One region of the Levilactobacillus parabrevis genome, then DNA from elsewhere that is predicted to be linked to it. Evidence: riboswitches for the same ligand, from Rfam matches in the RefSeq annotation. Region 1 holds a riboswitch; the other holds the start of a gene.
What was found. A riboswitch is a leader RNA that binds a small molecule or an ion and turns the genes downstream of it on or off. The one in region 1 is predicted to bind thiamine pyrophosphate.
Positions count from the first base shown of each region.

Region 2: linked by a shared signal. The riboswitch ahead of ACEPSU_RS03870 (ECF transporter S component) and the one ahead of thiM (hydroxyethylthiazole kinase) in region 1 are both predicted to bind thiamine pyrophosphate.

Region 1 covers NZ_CP168688.1:432,992-436,389, forward strand. The annotation lists gene ACEPSU_RS02120 (ABC transporter permease) at 1-37, shown strand, start outside; gene ACEPSU_RS02125 (oxidoreductase) at 49-885, shown strand; TPP riboswitch at 933-1,038, shown strand; gene thiM (hydroxyethylthiazole kinase) at 1,501-2,289, shown strand; gene thiD (bifunctional hydroxymethylpyrimidine kinase/phosphomethylpyrimidine kinase) at 2,307-3,122, shown strand; gene thiE (thiamine phosphate synthase) at 3,122-3,398, shown strand, end outside.
Region 2 covers NZ_CP168688.1:791,803-795,200, reverse strand. The annotation lists gene ACEPSU_RS03875 (D-alanyl-D-alanine carboxypeptidase family protein) at 1-788, opposite strand, end outside; TPP riboswitch at 999-1,090, shown strand; gene ACEPSU_RS03870 (ECF transporter S component) at 1,175-1,729, shown strand; gene ACEPSU_RS03865 (ABC transporter ATP-binding protein) at 2,149-3,398, shown strand, end outside.

The DNA of each region.
Region 1 (3,398 bases):
CAATGAACGTAAACAGTTAGTTGGTCCGTCAAATTAGGAGGAAAACATATGGTACATCGAAAAGTTGCGTTGGTTACGGGTGCGTCGTCAGGGATTGGCAATGCGATTGCCCGGAGTTTACATCGAAACGGCGTCACGGTTTACGCTGGCGCGCGGCGAGTTGGTCGGATGAACGATCTCGATGATCTGGGAATCACGACTTTGGCGCTGGACATTACCGATCCAGCCAGCGTGGAAAGCGTGGTCGACCGAATTGTCAGTGAGACGGGTCGGGTGGATATCCTGGTCAACAACGCCGGTTATGGTTTGATGGGGGCGGTCGAGGACGTTCCCCTGGAACAGGCCCAAGACCAGTTCAACGTGAACCTCTTTGGGGCGGCCCGGCTGATTCAGTCGGTCTTGCCCATGATGCGCCAGCAACACGCCGGTCGGATCATCAACATCACCTCAGTCGATGGCAAGGTGGCTCAGCCCTTTGGTGCGTGGTACGTCGCGTCGAAATTTGCACTGGAAGGTCTGTCGGATGCGTTGCGCATGGAACTGCAACCTCAGGGAATTCACGTGGCAGTGATCGAACCGGGCGCCATCCAATCGGAATGGGCGGACATTGCGGCCGACCATTTACAGGCGCTGTCGGCGAACGGTCCCTACGAAAAGGATGCCAGTCGCGCGGCGGCCATTTTAAAGGCTGTCAAAAAGTTCTCCAGCAAGCCCAAGGTTATTGCCCGGTTGGTGGACAAGGCAGCACTGTCTCGGCGGCCTAAGACCCGCTATTCGGCGGGTGCAGGGAGCCAAATTTTGTGGGCACAGCGGTTCTTGTCTGATAAGACGATTGACCGTCTGTGGCAGGTCATTGGTAAAGCGGCTGAACAGATTACCCGCTAATGCGAGAATCGTTGACGTGGCGGTAAAACCTGTTATGCTTAAATTAACCAGTACACTAGGGGTGTCCACGACGGGCTGAGATGCGGCGAACACCGCAATCCCTTGGAACCTGTCAAGCTCAAACTTGCGAAGGGAATGTGTCGTGGCACGGTAACGGGTCGCCGGTTCACTAACTTTGTGAGCCAGCGGCCCGTTTTAATTTGGGCTGAAGTAGTGGTCGAATAGGTTGCCGGGGCAACGAGAACGTTGGGAACACGACTTAGTGGGGGTAGTATCGCGGTGGTCGGAGCCAAGTGGCGAGATACCGTGAAAATGTTGATAAAGAGTAAGTGTAAAGCGTCGGTTGTAGTGAAAGCGATGTGTTCGCTAAAAGTGAGTGTAGCCGGAGACAGGCAGGGATGTAGCCGGCCGTGACGATGGCCTTAGCTGGTGGTCTTTGCCAGGTTAGGCCATGGGACGAGCTTGGAGCCGGCTGAATTTTGGCGGCTTCAAGTCGAGGTCCAAGACCGCTCTGTGGCTTGGACCGGTCCCCACAGCAGGCGGAATCCTTGCCTGTCGTAGGCGAAACGCGTGACTTTTTGCGAACGTGTCAGGTATTCCTAAGGGGGAAGAAAAATGAAAGTAGACTTGTTAGACACCTTGCGCCACCAGAACCCAATCGTCTTCAACATCTCCAACTTCGTCACGGTCCAGGATGTGGCCAACGGGCTCAACGCGTTGGGCGCGTCACCCATCATGTCTGAGGAGGTCGCGGAGGCTGGCGAAATGGTCGGCTTATCCAGTGCCGTGTGCCTTAACCTAGGGGCATTTACCCAGACGCAGGTCGAGCAGATCCGCAAGGTCGGCGAGGTTGCGAACCAGCAACACAAGCCGCTAGTGATTGATCCCGTGGCTGTGGGGGCGGTGGCTTATCGTAAGATGGTCGCCAACAATTTGTTGACCCATTTTCACCCGGACGTGATTCGTGGCAATGCCGGTGAGATTGCGGCGTTGGCCGATGTGGACTGGCAGGCGAAAGGCATCGATGCCGGTGAGGGGACCGGCGACCTGGTGGCAATTGCCCAGGCGTGTGCGCAGAAATTAAATTGTGTCGTGATCCTGTCCGGGCCGACCGATGTCATCACCGATGGCACGCGGGTCGTCAAGGTGCTGAACGGCACGCCATTGTTCCAGGTCCACGTTGGGTCTGGTGATATGTTATCAAGTATCGTGGCGGCATTTTGCGCCGTTGAACCGGATTATTTTGAAGCGGCCCAGACGGCTTGTCTGGTCTTTGCGGCAATTGGTGAACGGGTGGCTCAGGCCACGCCGAACCTCGGTGCCGGCAGCTTCAGCGTCCAATTAATGGACGGGCTACAATTGACCACGACTGCTCAGATCAACGCAATCGCGGCCTATCAGTAAAGAAGGGATGAGTAAGGATGGCAAATGAATTTCCACAAACGTTAACGATCGCGGGGACTGACAGCGGCGGCGGTGCCGGTGTCATGGCCGACTTGAAGACGATGCAGGAACGCAACGTCTTTGGGACGGCAGTAGTTGTCGCGGTGACCGCGCAGAATACGTTGGGCGTTCAGGACTTCATGGCCTTACCACAGAAATTGGTCGATGAACAATTTGCGTCATTAGCAGCTGATTTGAAGATTCGGGCCTGCAAGACGGGAATGCTAGCGGATGCGGAACACGTCCATGGTGTGGTAGAGAATTTGAAGAAATATGATTTTGGGCCACTCACGGTTGATCCGGTGATGATTGCCAAGGGCGGAGCTGCATTGTTAGCGGACGATGCTGTGGCAACGGTGCGGGATGAATTAGTGCCGTTGGCCGACGTCTTGACGCCGAATTTGCCCGAAGCCGAACGATTGACAAATATCAAGATTGCCGATGAAAAAGCCATGGAGTCGGCGGCAGTTGTCTTACAGGACTTGGGTGCCAAGAACGTGATCATCAAGGGTGGCCATGAGGCTACGCCGGATAAGGCTAGCGATTTTGTCTTGTTGGCGGATGGCCGGTCATTCTGGCTGTCGGCACCGCGCGTTGATACCGTGCGGACCCACGGCACGGGGGATACGTTATCCTCATGCATCACGGCAGAGTTGGCGAAGGGCCAGGATTTCGAGTCGGCCATTCGCATTGGTAAGGACTACGTGACGGCAGCCATTGCCAATCCCATTGCAGTTGGAAACGGCCACGGCCCATTGAATCATTGGGCTTACGGCCAGGGAGGTGCGCACTAATGTCAGTAACTTTTGAGCCCGGTCTATTACGGGCATACTTTGTGGCGGGGAGCCAAGACGTTCCCGGTCAAGACTTACGAGATGTGTTAGCGACCATGTTAAAGGCCGGCATCACGGCGTTTCAATTTAGAGATAAGGGTGCTAGCCAGTTGACGCCGGAACAGCGCGTGGCGTTAGGTAGCGATTTGCGCGACCAATGTCACGAAGCCAGTGTGCCGTTTATCGTGGATGACGACGTGGACTTGGCGTTGTTACTGCAGGCTGATGGGATTCACG
Region 2 (3,398 bases), 360 kb from region 1:
CTGTTCTCCAAGCCGGATGCCGAAACAAAGTGAGCTTGGCCCATCTTCCAGGCCTTAGCCTGCGCATTCATTTTCCGAATGAACTTACCGTTACTGCCACCGACCCACTGGCCCAGTGCAATTGCTGAGTTGTTAGACGAATCCAGAAAGGCTGCGTAGTAGAGCTGGCGGACCGTGTACTTATGGTTCAGCTTAAAGTGGAAACCACCATACGCTGCACTACGACTCATCGAGACCAGACCGCGACTGGTAATCTTGATTTTATGATTCCAGTTACGCGACTTGCCATCGATCTTCTTCAACGTCAGATACAATGTCATCAATTTAGAAACGGACGCAATTGGTCGCGCCGTGTTGGCGTGCTTGGCCCAAACGACCTTCCCCGTCTTCGCGTCCATGGCAACGGCCGCTCTGGCTTTAGTCAAAGTAAACGGTGCTTTCCCTTTCTTCAGGTACCCGTGCCAGATCCAGCCCTTAACGCTGCTCTTGCTATTCCTGACGTAGAAGTAAATTCCCTTGGTCTTCCCGTGCTTCAACGTCGCTTGCTTTGTCGCATACCACGTCGTGTGGGGGTGTGCAGTTAGGTTAATAACCTTACGGGTGTGCCGCTTGTTAAAGATGGCGCCTTTGGCACTCTTCTTGTGATAAGCCGTTTTCTTGATTGATTTGGTGCTGACCGTCTTATATCCAGTGGCGGCGTTCACTGGCACAACTGGACTGACTACGCCGCCCACCGTAATGGCCACGGCAAACGCGATAAGACCGCGTTTCATATGTACTTTACGCATAACTCGAACCCTTCCTATCCAACAATAATTAAGACAACTAACGATTAGAATAGCACTCTTCCTCAGCAACTGGAAGCGTTCTGGGGGTCACTGATGCGACTGTAACGTAGTTGTAAAAATAATTTTGCCGCTGAACAGCTCATAGCATAGAAACGATTTTTCACGGCTGCGGTTGCAATTCCCAGGTAAACTCGTTAAGCTAAGATTAATCAAATACGACTGGGGTGCCATCGCGGCTGAGATCAAACCCATTGAACCTGCTCTGGTTAATACCAGCGAAGGGAACGCGTAATCAATAGCTATCAATGACCCCACTAAGTGCATTAGTGGGGATTTTTTTAGCATTGGTGGCCCCTCAGCGTCAAAATTTTAGGAGGCGGATGTTTATGAAACGTTGGCATATTAGAGATATTATTTTGGTAACGATTATTGCAATTTTTATGGGAGTTATTTTTTGGGCAATCGGTCCGGTTTACACAATCTTGGCGGCTGCTTTAGCGCCATTCGGGTTACAACCGCTAGCAAATGAACTGTTGTTAGGCATCTGGGTTATGGCGGGGCCCCTCGCCGGTTTCGTGATTCGGATTCCCGGCGCGGCAACCTTGGGTGAATTGCTGGGTGCCGTGGTAGAAATGTTTCTCGGTGGTATCTGGGGAGCCAGCACCTTGATTTCAGGTGTCCTCCAAGGTTTCGGTTCCGAACTCGGTTTCATTTTTACCGGCTACAAGCGTTACGGCTGGTTCACACTGGCTATGAGTACGCTCACCACGACCATCGTCACCTTCGCATGGGACCTGATTCGTAACGGGTACACGGCTTACCACTTACCATTCCTGTTACTGTTGTTCGTTGTGCGGTTGCTGTCCGTCTTCGTCTTCGGTGGCGTGCTGACCAAGCTGATCAACAATCTCCTAGTCCGCGCCCACGTTTTGAAGGACTAACTTCACTGGTCGCCTTACAGCGCCTCCAGAGCGGTGAAAATGGACCGGAACGCTGAGGGTGGACGCCTAAAGCCACAAAGCGGTCTTTAGGCTTGGGATTGAGCCGAAAAAACACGTCTCAATCCCACCAAGTCTCTAACCGGCATACGCCGCTAAGAGACTTCCCACAGCTGAGTCCATTTTCACCACTCCTGCGGCTCACACAACGTGAACTCAGCAAAAAGGTAACCCTTCACCGATCACTTAACCCGTTATACACTTTAATCAAAATCGCAACGCTTACCATAGACGTACACTCACGCAACGAAAATTTTAGTCTGAATCAGGCTGAACTGAGCTTCTGACAACTACAAGCAATCATTCACACGTTATCAAGCAACATATTTCCAAGTCTTTCAAGCAGTATTGGGGGAATTTATTTGGCTACCGTCACGGTACAATCACTCACTTACACCTATCCGAAGCAAGACCAGCCGGTGCTGAATCACCTTTCTGGCACCTTTCCTGCTGGCAAATTTTCACTACTGACCGGCGTATCCGGCGGCGGCAAGTCGACACTACTCAAGTTGATTGCCGGACTGCTCCCTAACGCCGGTGATACGATTACGTTTGATGGCCATCCACTCAGTAGCGTCGCCCCAACCCAGCGCGCCGCCACCGTGGCCATGCTCTTCCAAGAACCCAGCACGCAGTTCACTATGGATACCGTCCAAAACGAACTGCGCTTCGCCTTAGAGAATCAACAGGTGCCTGCCGGACAGATTGCGCAGCGTAGTGATGCCGCTCTGTCCTTCGTGGGTATTTCAGATTTGAAATTTCGTAAGCTCATGCAGCTCTCTGGTGGTGAGCAACAGAAGGTGGCTTTGGCCATCATCGTTGCCATGAACAGCGATGTCATCCTTTTAGACGAGCCGTTTGCTAGCATCGATCCACCGACTCGCTTAACCCTGTTGGAGAAACTGGTGGCGCTATGTACCGACCGGGGCAAGACAATTGTTCTGGCCGATCACGACCTCAGTGGCTATCAGCAGTGGGTCGACCACCTCGCTGTGTTGGCGGATGGTCAACTCAACTTGCTCTCCACAGCCGAGACGCAGCAACGGTTTGCGGCCTTTACACCACAGCGCCTGCGTCTGTCACACGTGCAGTTGCCGACCGAGCAGCTCATAACCTGCCTTCACGGCACCCAACTAGGTCTGGCCCACGGCGACCGGCAGCTTCTGACACCACAAGATCTACGCTTTTACGCGCACCGAACGACTCTGATTACCGGTCCCAACGGCAGTGGAAAATCCACACTGTTCAAGGCGCTCGTTCGTTTGGGTCACTACCAAGGCCACATCGCCTACCGCGACACCGATATTAAAAAGCTCCGAAAACGCCACTACGCCCGACAAGTCGGCTTGATGTTCCAGTCGGCTACCGCACAATTTCTCAACGTCACCGTTGCTGAGGAACTGGCACTCTCGCAAAAATATGGCAATAGCACTTACTTCACGTCAACGCGGGTTCAAGCCCTTCTACGCGACCTCAACCTCGATGGCCGTGACGATCAGGTGCTCTATTCCCTGAGTAGCGGTCAACAGAAAAAGCTTCAGCTCCTGTGCATGCTCATGATGACACCAGAAGTCCTGTTGCTCGATGAACCTTTAAAGGGACTGGATTACGC